Regions from separate parts of the Nonomuraea sp. CA-143628 genome, predicted to be linked through region 2. Evidence: predicted binding sites of a transcription regulator. Region 2 holds the regulator's gene; each other region holds the start of a gene.
The links. The regulator HrcA, encoded in region 2, represses chaperone genes, less so after heat shock. The targets are predictions, from matches to a motif close to TTGGCACTCTCNNNNNGAGAGTGCCAA.

Region 1: groL (chaperonin GroEL) is a predicted target of HrcA. The motif match lies at 6,281-6,307, and genes of this name have one in related genera.
Region 3: groES (co-chaperone GroES) is a predicted target of HrcA. The motif match lies at 5,830-5,856, and genes of this name have one in related genera.

Annotation. Positions count from the first base shown of each region.
Region 1 is NZ_CP192072.1:1,028,533-1,035,758, reverse strand. It holds gene ACQP2T_RS04960 (DNA repair helicase XPB) at 1-698, shown strand, start outside; gene ACQP2T_RS04955 (hypothetical protein) at 909-1,202, opposite strand; gene ACQP2T_RS04950 (HelD family protein) at 1,357-3,357, shown strand; gene ACQP2T_RS04945 (YbhB/YbcL family Raf kinase inhibitor-like protein) at 3,484-4,014, shown strand; gene ACQP2T_RS04940 (GNAT family N-acetyltransferase) at 4,035-4,448, shown strand; gene groL (chaperonin GroEL) at 4,545-6,173, opposite strand; gene ACQP2T_RS04930 (cold-shock protein) at 6,483-6,683, opposite strand; gene ACQP2T_RS04925 (MoaD/ThiS family protein) at 6,923-7,198, opposite strand; gene thrC (threonine synthase) at 7,222-7,226, opposite strand, start outside.
Region 2 is NZ_CP192072.1:10,047,909-10,055,134, reverse strand. It holds gene ACQP2T_RS45550 (DUF3097 domain-containing protein) at 1-688, opposite strand, end outside; gene ACQP2T_RS45545 (hypothetical protein) at 706-1,506, opposite strand; gene hrcA (heat-inducible transcriptional repressor HrcA) at 1,651-2,664, shown strand; gene dnaJ (molecular chaperone DnaJ) at 2,676-3,815, shown strand; gene ACQP2T_RS45530 (sensor histidine kinase) at 3,927-4,589, opposite strand; gene iscB (RNA-guided endonuclease IscB) at 4,677-5,999, opposite strand; gene ACQP2T_RS45520 (16S rRNA (uracil(1498)-N(3))-methyltransferase) at 6,463-7,197, shown strand.
Region 3 is NZ_CP192072.1:12,172,357-12,179,582, forward strand. It holds gene guaB (IMP dehydrogenase) at 1-769, opposite strand, end outside; gene ACQP2T_RS54920 (helix-turn-helix domain-containing protein) at 1,180-2,196, shown strand; gene ACQP2T_RS54925 (DUF5319 domain-containing protein) at 2,236-2,613, shown strand; gene ACQP2T_RS54930 (hypothetical protein) at 2,574-2,726, opposite strand; gene ACQP2T_RS54935 (sigma-70 family RNA polymerase sigma factor) at 2,723-3,358, opposite strand; gene groL (chaperonin GroEL) at 3,727-5,346, opposite strand; gene groES (co-chaperone GroES) at 5,429-5,740, opposite strand; gene ACQP2T_RS54950 (class I SAM-dependent methyltransferase) at 6,020-7,226, shown strand, end outside.

The DNA of each region.
Region 1 (7,226 bases), 4.8 Mb from region 2:
GCAGGCGCGTCGGGCTGACCGCGACGCTGGTGCGCGAGGACGGCCGCGAGGGCGACGTGTTCTCGCTGATCGGCCCCAAGCGCTACGACGCGCCCTGGAAGGAGATGGAGAACCAGGGCTGGATCGCCCCCGCCGACTGCGTGGAGGTCCGGGTCACGCTGACCGACGAGGAGCGGCTGGCGTACGCGATGGCCGAGTCCGAGGAGCGCTACCGCTTCTGCGCCACCACGCCGTCCAAGACCCACGTGACCGAGGCGCTGGTCCGCCGGCACCTGGGCGAGCAGGTGCTGGTCATCGGCCAGTACATCGACCAGCTGGACGAGCTGGGCGAGCACCTCAACGCTCCGGTGATCAAGGGCGAGACCAGGGTCAAGGAGCGCGAGCGGCTCTACCAGGCCTTCCGCGACAAGGAGATCCAGGTCCTGGTCGTGTCGAAGGTGGCGAACTTCTCCATCGACCTGCCCGAGGCGGCCGTGGCCATCCAGGTGTCCGGCACGTTCGGGTCGCGTCAGGAGGAGGCGCAGCGGCTCGGCCGGGTGCTGCGGCCCAAGGCCGACGGCGGCGGCGCCCGCTTCTACACGGTGGTCAGCAGGGACACGGTCGATCAGGAGTTCGCGGCGCACCGCCAGCGGTTCCTGGCCGAGCAGGGTTACGCGTACCAGATCATCGACGCCGACGACGTGCACGGCGGGGTGTAGCACCAAGAGGCGAGGCCCGGCCGCTCACCCTCCGAGCGGCCAGGCATCGACGTCGTCACGTCCACGAGACTCCGCGGGCTGTCGACAATCGAACCACCCCCCTCACCAGCGTGCTACGCCGCTGCGCGCCTCAATCAGCCAGCGACATACCCCCATGATCCGGCAAATGCACCTGATATGCCCGAATTCTCGGTTATTGGCAGGTTGTCGTTATCTGGCGAGCAGGCCGCCCAGGAAGAGCACTCCTTCGGCGGCGATCCAGGCGGCCACACTCACGCCCATGAACCGGCTGAACACGCGTGGGTCGTTCCTTGCGGAAGGCACCAGCCAGGCACCGGCCGTACAGCAGGCCGCGGCCACGGCGAACAACCCTGACAGCGTCGAGACCGAGCCGAGCCGCTGCGAACAGCCCGCCGCGGACTCACCCCCCGCGCAGAACGCCTCCAGCCCCCACCCCGCGAACACCGACAACGCCCACAGCGCCGCCAGCAGGAAACTCGCCACTGTCGGGATGATCGGGGAGAAAACAAACCGTACGCGGGCCACGGTCCCTCTCTACCCCGGCTAAATGCTTTGGAAGCCTGCCGGACACACCACTAAGCTGGTCGATTCGCTGCCTATACCACCTCCGTTACTTCGACCAGGGAGGCACTTTCGCATGCCCGCACACCAGCTGGCCCCCGACATACCCGCCGACGTGCTCGCGGCCGAGCAGGCCCATCTGGCCGAGTCGAGAGCCGCGCTCCAGGCCATGCGGCTGCACGCCCAGTCGCTGTCGGCCGACGCGGCCGGCGACTGGGTGTCCCAGCAGATCCTGCAGTCGCTGCTCGACAAGCGGGTGGCGGCGCTGGCCGACCACCCCGACACCCCGCTGTTCTTCGGCCGCCTCGACCGCTCGGCGGACGACGACCTGCCCCCCACGATCTACGTCGGCCGCCGCCACGTGCACGACGGCAGCAGCCGTCCGCTGGTGATCGACTGGCGCGCACCGGTGTCCCGGGCGTTCTACCAGGCCAGCCCCGCCGACCCGATGAGCGTCGCGCGGCGGCGCCGGTTCGGCTATCACGGCGGCCTGCTGACCGCGTTCGAGGACGAGCCGCTCGGCGAGGGCGGCGACATCGGGCCGTCGAAGATCCTGACCGAGGAGATCGAGCGCCCGCGCACCGGCCCGATGCGCGACATCGTCGCCACCATCCAGCCGGACCAGGACGAGATCGTCCGCGCCACGCTCACCCAGACCGTCTGTGTACAGGGTGCGCCAGGCACCGGGAAGACCGCCGTCGGCCTGCACCGGGCCGCGTACCTGCTGTTCACCCACCGCGAGCGGCTGGCCAGGTCGGGCGTCATGATCGTCGGCCCCAACCGCGCCTTCCTGTCCTACATCTCCTCCGTGCTCCCCGCGCTCGGCGAGGTCAAGGTCGACCAGACCACGGTGGCGGGCCTGCTCGGCGAGCACGCCACGCCGGAGGATCCGATGGTCTCGGCGCTGAAGGGCGACGCCCGCATGGCCGCCGTGCTGGAGCGGGCGCTGTGGCTGCACATCGTGAAGCCGGAGGAGGGCGTCGTCTACAGCAAGGGCGCCTACCGCTTCCGGGTGGCCGACTACGAGGTACGTGAGATCGTCGCCTCGCTGCGCGGCACCACCCGCTACGGGCCCGGCCGGGCGGCGCTGGCGCAGCGGCTCGCGCACATGGTGCTGGTACGCATGGAGCAGCGCGGCGAGTCGCCCGACGACCGGGTGCAGGACGCCGTGGCCAGGTCCAAGCCGGTCAAGCAGCTCGTCGACGCGGTCTGGCCCAAACTGGTGCCGCAGCAGGTCCTCTTCAAGCTCCTCTCGGACCCCGAATTCCTTGCAAAAGCCGCCAAAACCGATTTGTCGCCTGACAAGCAGCAAATGTTGCTATGGCAGAAACCGTACCGAGGCTGGAAGTCCGCGAAGTGGTCGGCGGCCGACGCCGCGCTGCTCGACGAGCTCGGCGACCTGATCGAACGCACGCCCTCGCTCGGCCACCTGGTCGTCGACGAGGCGCAGGACCTGTCGGAGATGCAGCTGCGCGCGCTCGGCCGGCGCTGCCGCAACGGCTCGGCGACCGTACTCGGCGACCTCGCCCAGGGCACCACGCCGTGGTCCACCAGCTCGTGGGAGACCGTGCTCAAGCACCTGGGCCAGGACGAGGGCGAAGTCACCGAGCTGACGCTGGGCTTCCGTGTGCCGCGCGAGGTGCTCGACTACGCCGCCCGCCTGCTGCCGTCGATCGCCCCGGCGCTGGCCCCGCCGCGGTCGCTGCGCCCCGGCGTGGGCTCGCTGAGCGTACGCCCCGGCGGCGCGGTCGCCGAGGCCGCGCGCGAGGCCATGGCCCGGGAGGGCTCGATCGGCGTGATCGTGCCCGACGCCCTGGTGGCGGAGGTGTCTGGGCAGCTCGAAGGGCTGGCCCACGCCGTGCTCGACCCCGACACGACCGAAGAGCACCGGCTGCTGATCGTCCCGGCGACACTGGCCAAGGGCCTGGAGTACGACCACGTGATCGTCGTCGAGCCGGCCGACATCGTGGCGGCCGAGCCCCGCGGCCTCGCCAGGCTGTACGTGGTGCTCACCCGTGCGGTCACCTCGCTCACCGTCCTGCACGGAAAGGCCCTGCCTGCCCAGCTGGCCGTATAACCGCGCGACCGGGCGCGGTGACCGGCCGACAGGCCGTCTGACGCGCGGGCGGGCACGTCGCCTCGCGAGACCGACGCACTCCTAGGATGGCTGGAGTAGTGGAGGATCTCTACCAAGGAGGACGCCGTGCCCGCACCGCTGCCACACGAATACCTGCCGTCGGTCCCCTCGCTCACGGTCCAGAGCAACGACATCGCGGACGGGGAGAGGCTGGGGGACCTGCACGTCTTCGACAAGTGGGGCATGACCGGCCAGAACCTGTCACCCCACCTCCAGTGGTCCGGCGCCCCGGCCGAGACGCAGAGCTACGCCGTGACCTGCTACGACCCCGACGCCCCCACGGGCAGCGGGTTCTGGCACTGGGTGCTCTTCGACCTCCCGGCCTCCGTCTCCGAGCTGCCCACGGGCGCCGGCACCGCTCCTGAGTTCAAGGGCCTGCCCGCGGGGGCCACGCACGCGCGCAACGACTACAACAGCAAGGACTACGGCGGCGCCGCTCCCCCTCCCGGCGACCCGCACCGCTACATCTTCACGGTGCACGCGCTGGGCGTGGCCGAGCTGGGCGTCGACAGTGACGCCAGCCCTGCGGTGGTCGGCTTCAACATCACCGCCAACACGCTCGCGCGCGGCCACATCGTCGCCCACTTCGGCGTCTGATGATGGAAGCAGCCTCGGGGGTGAAGGTACGACACGGCGGGCTCGATGACGTGCCCGCCGTGCTCGACTTCTGGCTCCTGGCCGCTGAGGGCACCGACCGGCGCGACTCGCCCGACAAGGTGGTGGCGCTGATCGAGCGCGACCCGGAGGCCCTGCTCCTCGCCGAGCTCGACGGGGAGCTGGCAGGCACGCTCATCGCGGGCTGGGACGGCTGGCGAGCGCACCTCTATCGCCTCGCCGTCCACCCGTCCCACCGCCGTAAGGGCATCGCCACCACGCTCCTGGCCGCGGCCGAGTCCCGTTTCGCCGCCTTCGGCGCCTTCCGCGCCGACGCCATGGTGCTGGACGACAACGTCTCCGCCCATGGGGCGTGGTCCGCCGCCGGCTACGCGCTCCAGCCCATGTGGTCGCGCTGGGTCAAGCCCCTTAAATGATCACATGTACGGCTCTTCGCACAAAAACAGACCGGCCCGGACGACGTGCGTCCGGGCCGGTCTGGTGAGAAGAGACCTGGTCTCTGGTGAAGAGACTTAGAAGTCCATGTCTCCGCCACCGGGCATGCCGGCGGGGGCGGCAGGGGTCTTCTCGGGCTTCTCGGCGATGACCGCCTCGGTGGTGAGGAAGAGCGCCGCGATGGAAGCGGCGTTCTGCAGCGCCGAGCGCGTCACCTTGGCCGGGTCGATGATGCCCGCCTCGAACATGTTGACGTAGTCGCCCGAAGCGGCGTTGAGGCCCTCACCCGGGGTCAGGTTGCGGACCTTCTCCACCACGACGCCGCCCTCAAGGCCGGCGTTGACGGCGATCTGCTTCAGCGGCTCCTCGAGCGCCTTCTTCACGATCGCGGCACCGGTGGCCTCGTCGCCATTGAGCTCGAGCTTGTCGAACGCCTTGGCGCCCGCCTGCAGCAGCGCCACGCCACCGCCGGGGACGATGCCCTCCTCGACGGCCGCCTTCGCGTTGCGAACGGCGTCCTCGATGCGGTGCTTGCGCTCCTTCAGCTCGACCTCGGTCGCCGCGCCGGCCTTGATGACCGCCACGCCGCCGGCCAGCTTGGCCAGCCGCTCCTGGAGCTTCTCACGGTCGTAGTCGGAGTCGGTCCGGTCGATCTCGGCGCGGATCTCGTTGACCCGGCCGGCGATCTGCTCGGGGTCACCGGCACCGTCGACGATGGTGGTCTCGTCCTTGGTCACCACGACCTTGCGGGCGCGGCCCAGCTGGTCGAGGGTGGCGTTCTCCAGCTTGAGGCCGATCTCCTCGGAGATCACCTGGCCGCCGGCCAGCGTGGCGATGTCGCCCAGCATGGCCTTGCGGCGGTCGCCGAAGCCCGGAGCCTTGACCGCGACGGAGCGGAACAGGCCACGGATCTTGTTGACCACTAGGGTGGCCAGGGCCTCGCCCTCGATGTCCTCGGAGATGATCAGGAGCGGCTTGCCGGACTGCACGACCTTGTCGAGCAGCGGCAGCAGGTCCTTGTTGGCCGAGATCTTCGAGTTGACGATCAGGATGTACGGGTCCTCGAGCACGGCCTCCATGCGCTCGGAGTCCGTCACGAAGTACATCGACGTCATGCCCTTGTCGAAGCGCATGCCCTCGGTGAGCTCAAGCTCGAGGCCGAAGGTGTTGCTCTCCTCGACGGTGATGACGCCTTCCTTGCCGACCTTGTCCATCGCCTCGGCGATGAGCGAGCCGATCTCGGGGTCGGCGGCGGAGATGGAGGCGGTGGAGGCGATCTGCTCCTTGGTCTCCACGTCCTTGGCCAGCTTGGACAGCTCCTCGCTGACCCGCTCGACCGCCGACTCGATGCCCTTCTTCAGCGACATCGGGTTGGCGCCGGCGGCGACGTTGCGCAGGCCCTCGCGCACCAGCGCCTGGGCGAGCACGGTGGCCGTCGTGGTGCCGTCACCCGCGACGTCGTCCGTCTTCTTGGCGACTTCCTTGACCAGCTCGGCGCCGATCTTCTCCCACGGGTCCTCGAGCTCGATCTCCTTGGCGATGGACACACCATCGTTGGTGATCGTGGGAGCGCCCCACTTCTTCTCCAGCACGACGTTGCGGCCCTTGGGACCCAGGGTCACCTTGACCGCGTCGGCCAGCTGGTTCATGCCGCGCTCGAGACCGCGCCGGGCGTCCTCGTCAAACGCGATCATCTTGGCTGCCATAAGGCTAGACCTCCCAGATGCAGGGTGGCTTCAATGGACCGAGCCGACGCCCGCGACGGCATGGGCCTGCATCTCCGTTCGGCAGACCCCATCGTCCCGATCCAGTGTTGGCACTCTCGAACAGAGAGTGCCAACGAACTGTTTAGCACTCTACCCTGCCGAGTGCAAGCTGAGACACCCGCATGCCCAGGTCAGTCAGTACGGCGGGCCCATCCGGACCCGCCGTAGCCGAGTCGACGAAGGATGAGTGGCGGTTTCGCCCGGACTGCGCTGCCGTGCGACCTGCCGGTACATACCAGCTTCGTGAGTTCAGACCGCTCGCACGGACTCCGCTTGGGGGCCCTTCTGCCCCTGCGTGATCTCGAACTCGACGCGCTGGCCTTGTTCGAGCGAGCGATAGCCATCCATCATGATCGCTGAGTAATGGACGAATACATCCTTGCCACCGTCTACCGCGATGAAGCCGTAGCCCTTGTCCGCGTTGAACCACTTGACGGTGCCCTGCGCCACTTCCGACTCCTCTTACTGGGCTCATAGATCCCGCCCATTCCTACGCGAGACCCTCAATCGCCTGACATATGGAGAAATAACCAGGCGATCGCCCTCGACCATACCTGTGGCACAGCGTTTGGCAACAGAGTCAATCAACAAATTACGCATTTCATCGGCGAGTGAGTCGTTCAACGTTGAATTGTCGGAAAAAACAGAAGGCGCCCCAGATGGGAGCGCCTTCTGAAGTGAGCGGGTGACTACCCTCCGGCGACCGCCGGGATGATGGAGATCTGCACGCCCTCGGGGGCGGCCGTGTCAAGTCCGTCGACAAAACGGACATCCTCTTCGCCGACATAAACGTTGACAAAACGACGAATCTTGCCCGATTCATCCAGAATTCTCGCGCCGATCCCCGGGTAGTCGGAGTCGAGCTTCGCCAGCACGTCACGGAGAGTCGCGCCCTCCCCACTCACTTCCGCGTTACCACCGGTGTAGGTGCGCAGAATGGTGGGAATCCGCACAGAAACGCTCATGATTAACTTGCCTTTCCTGGTTGTCAGA
Region 2 (7,226 bases):
GCCAGCCGAGGGCGGCGATCACGCCCTCCTTCCACGGCACCCCGCGCGGCACGTCGGGCCAGGCCGGGATCCGCAGCACGGAGGGCTTGACCGCCTGCCAGATGTCCACGTAGGGATGGCCCACGACGAGCACGTGGGGTGAGGTCACCTGAGCGGCGATCCGGCTCTCCTTGGAGCCCGGTACGAGATGGTCGACCAGCACACCCAGCCTACGCTCCGGCGACGGGCCGAACTCGGCCACGATCGCGGGCAGGTCGTCCACGCCCTCCAGGTACTCGACCACGACGCCCTCCACCCGGAGGTCGTGGCCCCAGATCTTCTCCACGAGGGCGGCGTCGTGGACGCCTTCCACGTAGATGCGGCTCTCCTTGGCCACCTGGGCCCGCAGGCCCTCGACGGCTATCGAGCCGGACGCGCTCCGCCTGGGCGCGACGGGAGCCGTGGCGGCCGGCCGTACGAGCGTCACGACCTTGCCGTCCAGCAGGAACGCGGCGGGCGCGAACGGGAACAGGCGGCGCTTGCCGAAGCGGTCCTCCAGCGTGACGGCCTCCTTGTCGCAGGCCACCACGGCGCCGCAGAAGCCGCTCTCGGCGTCCTCCACGACCAGATCGAGTTCGGCGGGCACCTGGGGGATCTTGCCCTTGCCCGGCCGCCGCCAATTTCCCGCTAGAACATCGCCCTCGTACACACGGGGACCGTAGCAAATCACCCGCCCGCCGCAAGGCGCTTGCGATGAGCGCTGCGCCGGGTCACCACCATGATCGTCACGATGACGGCGGCCAGCACGCCCAGCCCCGGGATCACCAGCAGCGCCACCACACCGCCCACCAGCCCGCCCGCGGCGCCCGCGGCGGCGGCGAAGTCGCGGCCGACGCCGAAGCGCGCGTTCACCTGCTCCTGGGTCGTGCAGGTGAACTGGTAGTCGCCCTTGACCGGCGCGTTGACCACGAGGACGAGCTGCCACTGGGTGCCGTTGACGGTGACCCGCTCGATGCCCGACGTCTTGGCGAGCTTGGCCTGACCGGGACCGCCGTCGATCCGGCACATGTAGTGGACCTGGCTCGCACTGGCGAGATAGACCACCGGCTTGTCCGCCGGGTCCAGCGGCACGGTGACGGTCTGGCCCGCCGCGAACGTCTTGGACGGGGCCACCGCGCCCACCGTGTTCAGGATGCCGCTCACGAACAATCCCACCCCGGCCAGGCAGGCGAGCAGCGCCAGGCCCCAGGCGACCGCGATCGACCGCAACCGCGGTCTGATCAACTTCGGGTCAACCTGCGGGCCGAACCGCTGCGGCGTGCCGTAAGGTCCGGGCTGGTACGGCTGCGGCTGCCCGTAGGGGCCGGTCTGGTACGGCTGTTGGCCGTATTGCGGCGGACCCTGCTGCTGGCCGTATTGCGGCGGACCATATTGGGGCGGCGGCGGGCCGTACTGGGGAGGTTGCCCCTGGTACGGACCCTGTCCCGGCGGTGGACCGTAGGAGGGGGGCTGGGAGTCATCGGTCATATCGGCCAGTGTGCGCCCTATGGGCGGCCACTCGCTAGCTCCGGTGTTATCGCACCTTGTGGGCGGGAGCCGTACACTTGGCACTCGGGAACACAGAGTGCTAGACCTGTCGTTTCCCGAAAGGCAGAGGTAGGAGGTGAGCGCGTGCTCGACGATCGGAAGCTGGCGGTGCTCCGCGCCATTGTCGAAGACTACGTGTCCACCAATGAGCCGGTGGGCTCCAGGGCGCTCGCCGAACGCCACAACCTGAAGGTCTCCCCAGCGACGGTCAGGAACGACATGGCCGCCCTGGAGGAGGAGGGTTACATCACCCAGCCGCACACCAGCGCGGGCCGCGTGCCGACGGACAAGGGCTATCGCCTGTTCGTCGACCGGCTCTCGCAGGTCAAGCCGCTCTCCGGGGCGGAGCGCCGGGCGATCGAGACGTTCCTCGCCGGCGCGGTCGACCTCGACGACGTGGTCACCCGCACGGTGCGGCTGCTCGCGCAGCTCACCCGGCAGGTCGCGGTCGTGCAATACCCGACGCTGACCCGCTCGACGGTCAGGCACGTCGAGCTCGTGCCCCTGCACGACCGGCGGATCATGCTCGTGCTGATCACCAACACGGGCCGCGTCGAGCAGCGGGTGGTCGAGCTGCCCGAAGTGGTGGAGGACACCCGCATCGCGCACCTGCGCGCGGTGCTCAACGCCTCCCTCGACGGCTGCGGCCTGGTCAACGTCCCCGATCAGGTCGCCGACCTGCCGGAGCGGCTGCCGGTCGAAGACCGTCCCGTGGTGGCCACTATCCTGTCGGTGCTCCTCGAGACGCTGGTCGAGCGCCATGATGAGAAGATCGTGTTCGCCGGTGCGGCCAACCTCGCCGGGGCCGACTTCTCGACCGGGCTGCGCGACGTGCTCGAAGCACTGGAAGAGCAGGTCGTGCTCATGCGGCTGCTCGGCGAGACTTCCACAGACACCCCGTCCACGCTCACCGTGCGCATCGGCTCGGAGAACCCGTTCCTCCGTGGCACGTCGATCGTCGCAACCGGGTACGGTTCTGGCGACAACGAACTGGCTCGGCTAGGCGTGCTAGGCCCCACGAGGATGGACTATCCCGTGACAATGGGCGCCGTGCGCGCGGTGGCACGCTACGTCAGCCAAATCCTGGCTGCATCATAAGAGGTCGATAAGTGGCAAACAGCGACTACTACGCCACCCTCGGGGTGCGCCGTGACGCCAGTCAGGAAGAGATCAAGAAGGCCTACCGCAGGCTTGCCCGCGAACTCCATCCCGACGTCAATCCGGACCCCGCGACCCAGGAGCGGTTCAAGGAGATCACGCAGGCCTACGAGGTGCTGTCCGACGCCAACAAGCGTCAGATGTACGACCTGGGCGGCGACCCCTTCGGCGGCGCCGGCGCGGGTCAGGGAGCGGCCGGCTTCGGCGCGGGCTTCCCGTTCAGCGACATCATGGACGCCTTCTTCGGCACGGCCGGGGGCGCGCGCGGGCCCCGTTCGCGGGCCAGGAGAGGGCGCAACGCGACCATCCGCGTCGAGCTCGACCTGCGCGAGACCGCCTTCGGCACCACCCGCGAGCTGGTCGTCGACACGGCCGTGCTCTGCGAGGTCTGCCAGGGCGCGGGCGCCGCGTCCGGCACCCACCCCGACACCTGTGACATGTGCAACGGGCGCGGCGAGATCTCCCAGGTCACCCGGTCGTTCCTGGGCCAGGTCATGACCTCCAGGCCGTGCCCCCAGTGCGGCGGCTTCGGGACGATCATCCGCCACCCGTGCCAGGAGTGCTCGGGTGACGGCCGCGTGCGCACCCGCCGTACGATCAAGGTCCGCATCCCCGCGGGCGTCGAGGACGGCACGCACATCCAGCTCGCCGGCGAGGGCGAGGTCGGCCCCGGCGGCGGCCCGCCCGGAGACCTCTTCCTGGAGATCGTCGAGCGCCCGCACGAGATCTTCGAGCGGCGCGGCGACGACCTGCACTGCACGGTCCAGATCCCGATGACGGCCGCCGCGCTCGGCACCAACCTCGCCGTGGAGACGCTCGACGGCTCCGAGGAGGTCGACGTGCGGCCGGGCACGCAGTCGGGCCAGGTCATCACGATGTACGGCAGGGGCGTGCAGCGGCTCAACGAGACGGGCCGTGGCGACCTGCTCATCCACGTCAACGTGGAGACCCCGCTGCGGCTCGACGAGACGCAGGAGGGGCTGCTGCGCGAGCTGGCCAAGCTGCGTGGCGAGGAGCGGCCGCCCGGGAAGTTCGCCCCTGGGCAGCAGGGGTTCTTCTCGCGGCTGCGGGACGCGTTCAACGGCCGCTGAACGGGACGCGTTCAACGGCCGCTGAACGGGACGTGTTCAACGGCCGCTGAACGGGACGTGTTCAACGGCCGCTGAACGGGACGTGTTCAACGGCCGCTGAACGGGACACCTTCAACGGCCGCTGACCCGTGAGGGCACCAGGAGCTCGCCCGGGAGGGCCACCCGGGCGGTGATGCCGTGTGGCGGCGACTCGTCCAGCCACACGCGCACACCGAGCCGCTCGGCCAGCCTGCCCACCACGTAGTGGCCGAGGTAGCGGGTGGGGGCGGCGAAGAAGCGCCGTTCGCCACGGAGCCGGGCGTTCGCGGCGGCGCGCTCTCCCTCGGTCATCCCCACGCCCTGGTCGACGATCGCGATGTGGCACTCGCCCTCGCGGGTGCTGGCCCGGATCTCCACCTCGGTGTCGGGCGCCGAGCAGGTCAGCGCGTTGTCGACCAGCTCGGTCACCAGGTGCGCGATCTCGGCGACGGCCGTGCCCCTGAGCAGGGCGTCGTCCACTTCGCCCAGCACCGCGCGGCCCGACCCGGCCGCGCTCAGGGCCGAGCGGAGCACGTCGCGTACGGCCACGGGATCGGGCGGGCGCCGCGGGTGGCCGGTGGCGGGCCGGTGGGGCTCCTCGGCGGCGGGCCCCGTCGTGGCCGGAGCTTTCCAGGCGAGCCGGCGCGGCGCCGCGCGGGCGATCGTGGCAGGGACGGTGAGCAGGACGGTCAGCCGGGTCTTCAGCGCGCACGGCCAGCGCCGGGCGCGGCGGGTGTTCCTGGACATGAACGTCATCAGAACCTCCCGTGGATATTCCGGTGTTCACGCTGGGGAGGAATCAGGAGCGTGAAGGTTCTCGAGGGCCTGAGTGTGCCCTGAGGTTCACCGTTCAATGGTGCTCTCCTCGCTCGTGGTGTAGCCATAGCCGTCTGCCCTTTGGAGTAGACGGATGTGTTTGTGGTTGATGCCTTGGCGGGTGGCGCTCGCGGTGGTGATGTTGAAGGAGCCTGTGGTGCGGACGGCGACGCGTCCGGTGTGGACTCCGGTGTGTTTGCCTGTGGCGAGGGTGGCGCGTACGAGGTCGCCGGTGGCGAAGCCGTGGACGTGCTTGATGCGGGGAAGTCGCAGGCGGGGGAACCCGTACCGGTCGGTGCGGGTTCGGCTGTAGGTGCCGCGTCCGGTGGCCTTGACCACCAGGACGCGGCCTGGCCATCCGGTCACCTGCTCGAGTTCGCCGACGTGCAGGGCGTCCAGGGTGTGGGACTTCGGCGCGTTCGTGCGGGAGCGGTTCCACTTGGTACGTCCACCCGATCCGGTGGCCACGGGCAGAGTGGTCGCGGTGAGTGCTCGCCACAGTGCCCAGCGGGTGGCGTTGACCGCGGCGGCGTCCCGGAGCGGGGCCTTGGCCTGCTGGAGGATGCGCGCCAGCAGTGCCGGCTTGCTGCGCAGGAACTCTTCGACGGGCGTGGTGCTCTTGGCCTGGTTGCACGGCCGGCACGCCAACGTCAGGTTGGCGATCCGGTCGGAGCCGCCGCGCGCCTTGGGGTGGATGTGCTCGACCTGCAACGGTGTACCCGCCTTGCCGCAGTAGGCGCAGGTTCGGCCCCATTTCTCCAGCAGGTATTGGCGGATTTCGTATCCGGCCAGGGTCCCCTGCTGGTATTCGACGCCTTCCAGCGACTTGCCCGCCGACATGGCGTGCGTGTCGAAGGCGACACGCTCGATGTGGATGGCGCGTACGGGTGCCCACCGTCTCAGCCGGGTCACCCATGACATGGTGGTGTCCACGCGGTGCCGTAGGGATGGCGCGAGCCAGCCCTTGGGTTTGGTGCGGTTGAGGTATCGAGGAGCGCGGTAGCGCAGCTTGCGCGTTCTTCTGCCGCGCCGGTGGTTCGAGCGGGTGGTGAGCGTGTCGCGGATCGCCGTGCCCCGGTGGTCGAGTTGGATGCTGTACTTCCCGGTACGGCTGCCGCCGCGTTCGGTGAAGACGGCGATGCCGGTGTGCTGGGAGCCGGGGTCGAGGCCGACCTCAACCCCGTGGACCGTGGAGTTGGCCGCCGTACGGTCGGTCAGGCGGATGGCGAACGGGGTGTGCCGGACCACCACCGCCCGGCCCGCTGTGAGGAGTTGCCGGGCGCGGCCGGGCCGGCAGGGCTGCAACGGTTTCCCGTCGCGATCGAGCACGAAAACGTGTGCGTCTGTCACGAAAATGTGTGGGTGGTCTGTAAGGACCCTTCCGCCCTTCCCGGATTGTTCCGGGTCGGGGTGACGCCCGCCGCTTGGTGCGGTGCGGCGGGTCTCCCCTCGCCCAGCTTCCACGCCGGGTGCGCGGCCTGCCGCGCGTCCGTGAGCCGTTTCGTGCCCACCCTCGGGCGTGTCTGCTCCCACGGATTCCAGAGCAGCGAACTGAGGAAGCATTCGCTGGTGGGTCTGCGGTCCTGTGTGAAAGGTAGCCATCTGGATCACACCTCCAACGGTGATGACTAGGGCTGGTCAACGCGGGGCTTCAAAGCACCTGGCGGCACCTCAAGCCTTCTCCTTCAGGAGGGGGTCGTTGACCGCTCTTGACCCCTCGTAGAGTGATCTCAGGAAGGTGCGATCTCGGCCAACCTTAATCGTTTCGTGATCCTATGGCTACTGAACGTGAAAATCTTTGGGGTGATCGCCGGTGACCGTGCCGGTATTCCTGGCCGACGGCCTCGCCGACCGCACCGGGCCGGAGCTGGTCCTCGACGGTCCTGAAGGGCGCCACGCGGCCTCGGTCCGGCGCCTGCGCGCCGGAGAGCGGATCGACCTGACGGACGGCGCCGGTACGGTCGCCGAGTGCGTCGTACGTGAGGCGCTGAAGGACGCGCTCAGGCTCGACGTGCTGGGCCGCTACGAGGTGCCGCCGCCCGAGCCCAGGCTGATCGTCGTCCAGGGGCTGCCGAAGGGCGACAGGGGCGAGCTGGCCGTCGAGATGATGACCGAGGCGGGCGTCGACGTGATCGTGCCCTGGGCGGCGGCTCGCAGCGTCACCCAGTGGAAGGGCGACAGGGCGGCCAAGTCGCTGGCCAAATGGCGCTCGACGGCCCGGGAGGCGGGCAAGCAGGCGCGCAGGTTCCACCTGCCGGAGGTGGCCGCGCCGGTGTCCACGGCCGGGGTCGAGGCGCTGCTGGGCGGGGCGGCGCTCGGTCTGGTGCTGCACGAGGAGGCCGCCGAGCCGCTCTCGGGCGTGGCGCTGCCCGCCGGGGGCGACATCGTCGTCGTGGTGGGACCTGAGGGGGGCGTCTCGGACGCGGAGCTGGCCGGGTTCAGGGCGGCGAAGGCGGTGCCGGTGCTGCTCGGCCCTACGGTGCTGCGTACCTCGACGGCGGGGGTGGCGGCGGCGGCCGTACTCCTGGCGAGAACCGGACGCTGGTGAGTGAGGCTGCTTGACCGGCGCGAACCGGA
Region 3 (7,226 bases), 2.1 Mb from region 2:
CCAGGCCCTTGGAGTGGCCGTGCGCGACGTCGACCACGACCACGTCGACGCCCGCCTCGATCAGCGCCTTGGCCCGCAGCTCCGCGTCACCGCCGACGCCCACGGCGGCGCCGACGACCAGGCGGCCGTCCGCGTCCTTGGTGGCCAGCGGATATTGCTCGCTCTTGGTGAAGTCTTTGACCGTGATCAGACCGCGCAGCCGGCCGTCGGCATCGACCAGAGGCAGCTTCTCGATCTTGTTGTGCCGCAGCAGCTCGAACGCGCCGTCACGCGACACCCCGACCGGGGCGGTGACCAGCGGCATCGGGGTCATGACCTCGCGCACGGGCCGCGACTGGTCGGTCTCGAAGCGCATGTCGCGGTTGGTCACGATGCCGACGAGCACGCCGGACAGGTCGGTGACGGGCACCCCGGAGATCCGGTATGTCGCGCACAGCCGCTCCACGTCGGCCAGGGTGTCGTCGGGAGTGCAGGTGACCGGGTTGGTGACCATCCCGGCCTCGGACCGTTTGACCAGGTCGACCTGCTGGGCCTGCTCCTCCACCGACAGGTTGCGGTGCAGGATGCCGATGCCGCCCTGGCGGGCCATGGCGACGGCCATGCGGGCCTCGGTGACGGTGTCCATCGCGGCGGAGACCAGCGGGATCGACAGGTTGATGCCGCGCGACAGGCGCGAACCGGTGTCCGCGTCACCAGGTTGCAGGTCTGAATAGCTTGGGACGAGCAACACGTCGTCGAAGGTCAGACCCGTTTCGGTGAACTTGGACATGCTGCGGCCCCTCCTGCCGATGCTGATGAGGCAAGTCTAGGGCCTACATGCAAAACGTCCCGAGGCCGGGAGCACGATGACCCCCACGGCCCGTCGTACCCCCGGCATCCCAAAGAGCCGGAGGATGGGGCGGTCGGTGATCCGCCCCATCCTCCGGCCACCGACATCCGGGCGGAAGCGCATAAAGCGCCACCGAACCCCCCTCCGCGTCCTGATGGCAAGCGCTGCCAGCTCAAGTGGATGCCGACGCTGGGTTAAGCCTGCGTTACTCATCGGCACACCGCAATGTGAAAACGTGCAATTGCACGAAGCTGCACATGTGGCCAAGGAGTCCACGCAAGGAGCGGACAAGGACGTATCGCCGAGTTATTCTCACGACACGCCCGTGTCCCCCCTACGGAGCCCCTTATATGCGTAGCGAGTCCGCCATCGTGTCCGATCCTCTCGCGACGCTGGGCCTCGACCCGGCCCAGACCGCGCTTTACACGGCGGTGCTGCGTCTGCACAGGGCCACGCGTACCGAACTGGCCGAGGCCATGGACGGTCCCGTCGACAAGGTGAGCAGACAGCTCGACGATCTCGTCAGGCTCGGGGTGATCGACGAACAATCGGGCGAATACCTCGCCCGGCACCCCGCCGCCGCGCTCGGCCGGCTGATCGCCGAGCGCCTTGACCGGCTGGCCGAGGAGAGCAGGCGCATCGACTCCGCGCTCGGCTCGATCCGCGGGCTGATCCGCGACTATGACGTGGGGCACGACTACCAGAACGGCGCGTTCCGGGTTGAGATGGTGAGCGGGGCCGACGTGCTCTACGAGAGCGTGGTGGGCATGGCGGTGCAGTCCCAGTCCCCGCCGATGCACTTACTCACCGCCATTCCCGACGAGCGGACGATGGCGGACTTCGTACGAAAATTTGCCGATCCTTGGATCGATGCACAGCAGCGGAAACTCCTGAACGTGCGGGCCGTCATCCCGGTCTCCACGCTGACCCTGCCCGGCGTACGCGACCAGCTGACCAGACTGCTGGCGACCGGCGGGACCGTACGCACGCTGGACCGGGTGCCGAGCTGGTTCATGACCGCCGGGCCCGACGCCGCGGGCCTGCCCGCGCTGTGGGGCGGCAACCTGCCCGACCACGCCTACAACTTCTACCTGGTACGGACCCCGATCGTCGTGGGCATGCTCCGGTCGCTCTTCGAGGAGCTGTGGGGCCGGGCCGTACCCCTGCCCTGGGGCCGCCGGGGCGAGGGCGTGGTGCAGGTGCTGCGGCTCGCGGCACAGGGCATGTGCGACGACTCGATAGCCCGCCAGCTCGGTGTCTCCGTACGGACGGTACGGGCCAGATTTGCCGACGCCATGGTTCAGCTTGGCGCGCAATCACGCTTTCACGCAGGTGTGGAGGCCGCCCGGCGTGGATGGCTGAGCTAATCACCACCGCGGTGGCCGCATCGGTCATATGGTGGGAAGGTGCTGGAAGACGTCCCCCGCGACCCGTTCGCGGACGACCCGAACGACCCTTCCTCAGCGATGGGCGAGCTCGACGACGCCGAACCGCTGACCGCCTCCGAGCGCGACGAGGCCATTACCGACCTGGCCGACGTCGAGGTCTTCCGCTCCTTGTTAGAGCAGCAGGGAGTGCTGGGCCTGGTGCTCGACTGCCCGGAATGCGGCGAGCAGCACTTCTTCGACTGGGAGCTGCTGCGCGGCAATCTGCGCCAGATGATCGACAAAGGCCAGCCCCAGATGCACGAGCCGGCCTTTCATCCTGACCCGGCCGACTACGTGACCTGGGAATACGCCCGAGGCTACGTCGACGGTGTCATCGACACCGAGGAGCGCCGCTGATCCACGTCGTCCAGCAGCGCGGCGAGCAGCCGCGCGGCCGGATCGCGTGAATCGGGCAACTCGCCGCGGGCCAGCACGTCGAGGAGCGCGTCAGTCTGCTCCTCCGGCGTCAAGCCGACTCCAGTTCGGCCATCTGCCGCAGCCTCGCCAGCGCTCGATGCTGAGCGACACGGACCGCACCTGGTGACATACCGAGTACATTACCGGTCTCCTCCGCCGACAGCCCCGACACCACCCGCAACAACAGCAACTCGCGCTGGTTGTCGGGGAGTCTGGCGAGCAGCCTGCGGGCGTACTCCACCTCGATGTAGCGGACCACCGTCTCCTCGGGCCCCGGTCCGTCGTCGGGCCCGTCCGGTAGATCCTGAGTCGGTACGGCCGAGCGGACCGAACTCCGCAACGCGTCGGCCACCTTGTGCGAGGCGATACCGAAGACGAAGGAGGCGAAAGGCCGTCCCATGTCGCGGTATCGCGGCAGCGCGGACAGGACCGCGATGCACACCTCCTGGGCTACGTCATCGGCAATGTGATATTGCCCTGAAACCCTGCCCAGCCTGGCGCGGCAATAGCGCACCACCATCGGACGCAACTCGCCGAGCAGGGATTCGATCGCACTGCGATCTCCCTGTACGGCGAGGCTCGTCAGTTCCCTTAGGTCGGAGTCATCCGTCCGTGCCGGAAGTCTCGACGCGAGCCTTACCCCAATTTTGGCGTCGGCGACGCTTCCCTCGCTCACGATAGGCATGATGCCCGCACTGATCGGGCCTGTCGTCATCGCGAACGGCTACGGATTGGTCACATTGACGCGGCGATAACGGGCGGTAATCGACCGGCCACACTAAGCCTTTATCGCGGAAGAATATTTCATCCCATAACCCCAAATGTGCAGAAATTGTCAGACGCCTAGACGCTTAAGCCACACATCCGGTTTACCCGAATAAACCACTTTCCCGGTTCATCACCCTTCGCTCACCCTCTCAGCAGCTTCGAGTGGATTGCCCGTATGTCATATGCCATACATGGCTTTGCGAGGCTACATGGCCAGGAGCACACCGGAGAAAGCACACGACCCGCACCTGGAATCAGGCGCGGGTCGGGTGAGGAAGGAACGACTCAGTGGCCGTGGCCGTGACCGTGGCCCTGGCCGGCAGCGGCCGGCTCCTCCTCCGGCTTGTCGACGACGAGCGCCTCGGTGGTGAGGAGCATGCCGGCGATCGACGCGGCGTTCTGGACGGCCGAACGGGTGACCTTGACCGGGTCGATGACGCCCTGGTCGAGCAGGTTGCCGTACTCGCCCGTGGCGGCGTTGAGGCCGTTGCCCGCCGACAGCTCCGAGACCTTGTGGGTCACGACGTAGCCCTCGAGACCGGCGTTCTCGGCGATCCAGCGCGTCGGCTCGACCAGCGAGCGGCGGACGATGGCGACACCGGTCGCCTCGTCGCCCGTCAGGCCCAGGTCGTCGAGGTCCTTGGCGACGTGGATCAGCGCGGAGCCACCGCCGGAGACGATGCCCTCCTCGATCGCGGCGCGCGTAGCGGAGATCGCGTCCTCGAGGCGATGCTTCTTCTCCTTGAGCTCCACCTCGGTGGCGGCGCCGACGCGCAGCACGCACACACCGCCGGCCAGCTTCGCGAGGCGCTCCTGCAGCTTCTCGCGGTCCCAGTCGGAGTCGGACTGCTCGATGGCAATCTTGATCTCCTTGACCCGGTCCTCGATCGCCTGCTGGTCGCCGCCGCCGTCGACGATGGTCGTGTTGTCCTTCGTCACGACGATGCGGCGGGCGTTGCCGAGCACCTCAAGGCCGACGTTCTCGAGCTTGAGGCCGACCTCCTCGCTCACGACCTGGCCACCGGTAAGGATGGCGATGTCCTGCAGCATGGCCTTGCGGCGGTCGCCGAAGCCCGGCGCCTTGACGGCGACCGAGGTGAACGTGCCACGGATCTTGTTGGTGACCAGGACGGCCAGGGCCTCGCCCTCGACGTCCTCGGCGACCACGAGCAGCGGCTTCTTGGTCTGCGCGATCTGCTCGAGCAGCGGCAGGAAGTCGGAGATCGAGGAGATCTTGCCCTGGGTGAGCAGGATGTAGGCGTCTTCGAGGACGGCCTCCATGCGCTCGGGGTCGGTCACCATGTAGGCCGACAGGTAGCCCTTGTCGAACTGCATTCCCTCGGTGAACTCGAGCTCCATGCCCATGGCGTTGGACTCTTCGACGGTGAGAACACCGTCCTTGCCCACCTTGTCGAACGCCTCGGCGATCAGGTCGCCGATCTTGGCGTCCTGAGCGGAGATGGTCGCGACGTTCGCGATCTCCTTCTTGTCCTCGACCGGGCGCGCGCTGGCCAGCAGCTTGTCGCTGATCGCCTTCGCGGCCTTGTCGATGCCGCGCTTCAGCGACAGCGGCGAGGCGCCGGCGGCCACGTTGCGCAGGCCCTCGCGGACCATCGCCTGAGCCAGGACGGTCGCGGTGGTGGTGCCGTCACCAGCGACGTCGTTGGTCTTGGTGGCGACTTCCTTGGCGAGCTGGGCGCCGAGGTTCTCGTAGCGCTCCTCCAGCTCGATCTCACGAGCGATGGTCACACCGTCGTTCGTGATCGTCGGAGCACCGAACTTCTTGTCGATGACGACGTTGCGGCCACGGGGGCCGAGGGTTACCTTCACGGCGTCCGCGAGGGCGTTGACGCCACGCTCAAGCGCGCGGCGTGCGTCCTCGTCGAACGCTAGGATCTTCGCCATGCTGAAAGTCCTCTCCTAGCGTCGAAAGCCCCGGCCGCACGCGCTCAGACGAGACGCGCGCCCGGGGCCTGACGCATCCGGCTTACTTCTCGATGATCGCGAGAACGTCGCGGGCGGAGAGCACGAGGTACTCCTCGCCGCCGTACTTGACCTCAGTGCCGCCGTACTTGCTGTAGAGGACGATGTCGCCCTCAGCGACGTCGAGCGGAATACGCTTGTCGCCGTCCTCATCCCAGTTGCCCGGGCCCACCGCGAGGACCTTGCCCTCTTGCGGCTTCTCCTTGGCGGTGTCAGGAATGACCAGGCCGGAAGCGGTCGTCTGCTCGGCCTCAAGCGGCTGAACCACGATGCGGTCGCCGAGCGGCTTAACGGGAACCTTGGTGGCGGTCGTCACGATCGGACCTCCCCTTCAGATTTGAATGATCTAGAAGAGGCGACCAGCGGGGCCTGCCGTCGCGGGTGTCAGACCTGCCTCGTCGCACGTTGGCACTCTCAAGGGGAGAGTGCCAACAGGAAACATATGCAAGAGGGGCTTGACAGTCAACACGAACGCGTCTGCTCAGAGCGATAAGGCCCAAGAGCTTGCCCAAGGTTGAGGGTAATTGGGGTGACAAGGGGTGTTGCGCACGGGGGCAGGCTGGAGTGCGGCGGGGAGACGCTAACGTCGGGTGACGTGGATCTCGACGCCTTCACCGAGTTGCTCACCCCGCGCGGGCAGCGCGCACTCGCCGAGGCGATCGAGGTGGTGGGCGCCGATCCGGTGGCCGCGGCGACGAGGCTGCGCAGGTCGTACGACGCCGGCCTCACTTCGGCCGCGCTCACCCAGGCGGCGCTGCGCGAGCGCGCCAAGGCCAAGTTCGGCGCCGACGCGGCACTCATGTACTTCACTCCGCACGGTCTGGAGCAGGCCACCCGAGCCGAGGTCGGCGCCCACCGGGCCCGCCGCCTGGCCGGACCCGCCGGTGGGACGCGGGTCGTGGACGTCTGCTGCGGCATCGGCGGCGACTTTCTCGCGCTGGCCCGCGCCGGTTGCGTCGTGGACGCCGTGGACCTCGACCCGCTGACCGTCGCCGTCGCCCGGGCCAACGCGGAGGCGCTCGGGCTCGCGGATCGGGTCACCGTACGCGAGGCGGACGCCGCGACGGTCTCGCCGGAGGACTACGACTGGCTGTTCGCCGACCCCGCCCGCCGGACGAGCCGGGGCAGGACGTTCGACCCCATGGCCTACTCGCCGCCGTGGCCGGTCGTGCTCGACCTGGTCGCCAGGGCTCGGCGGGCCTGCTTGAAGGTGGCTCCTGGCATCCCGTACGAGTTCATCCCTGGCGAGGCCGAAGCCGAGTGGGTTTCGTACAAGGGCGAGGTGAAGGAGGCGGCCATCTGGACCGGCCCCGCCGAGGGGGCGGTGCGAGCCGAAGGGCCGACACAAGGCGAGGAGCCGACGCGAGGCGAGGAGCCGGTGCGCGGCGAGGGGCCGGTGCGGCGGGCGACGTTGCTGCCCGGCGGCGAGACGCTCGTCGCCCGCGGGGCCGAGGCACCGACCGGCCCCGTCGGTCGCTTCGTGTACGAACCCGACGGGGCCGCGATCCGCGCGCACCTCGTCGGGGAGATCGCCGAGATGGTCGGCGGCCGCCTCCCCGACCCGATGATCGCCTACATCACCGGCGACGAGCCGCTCGACACCCCATGGGCCGCGCGTTACACGGTGGAAGAAGTGCTGCCGTTCTCGCTGAAGCGCCTCCGCGCCACCCTCCGCGAGCGGCAAGTCGGAAATGTCGTCATCAAGAAGCGAGCCTCAGCGGTCGACATCGAGCGGCTCAGAAATGAGCTGCGACTTTCGGGTGACAAATCTTCGGTAATCATACTTACCCGCATCATGGATA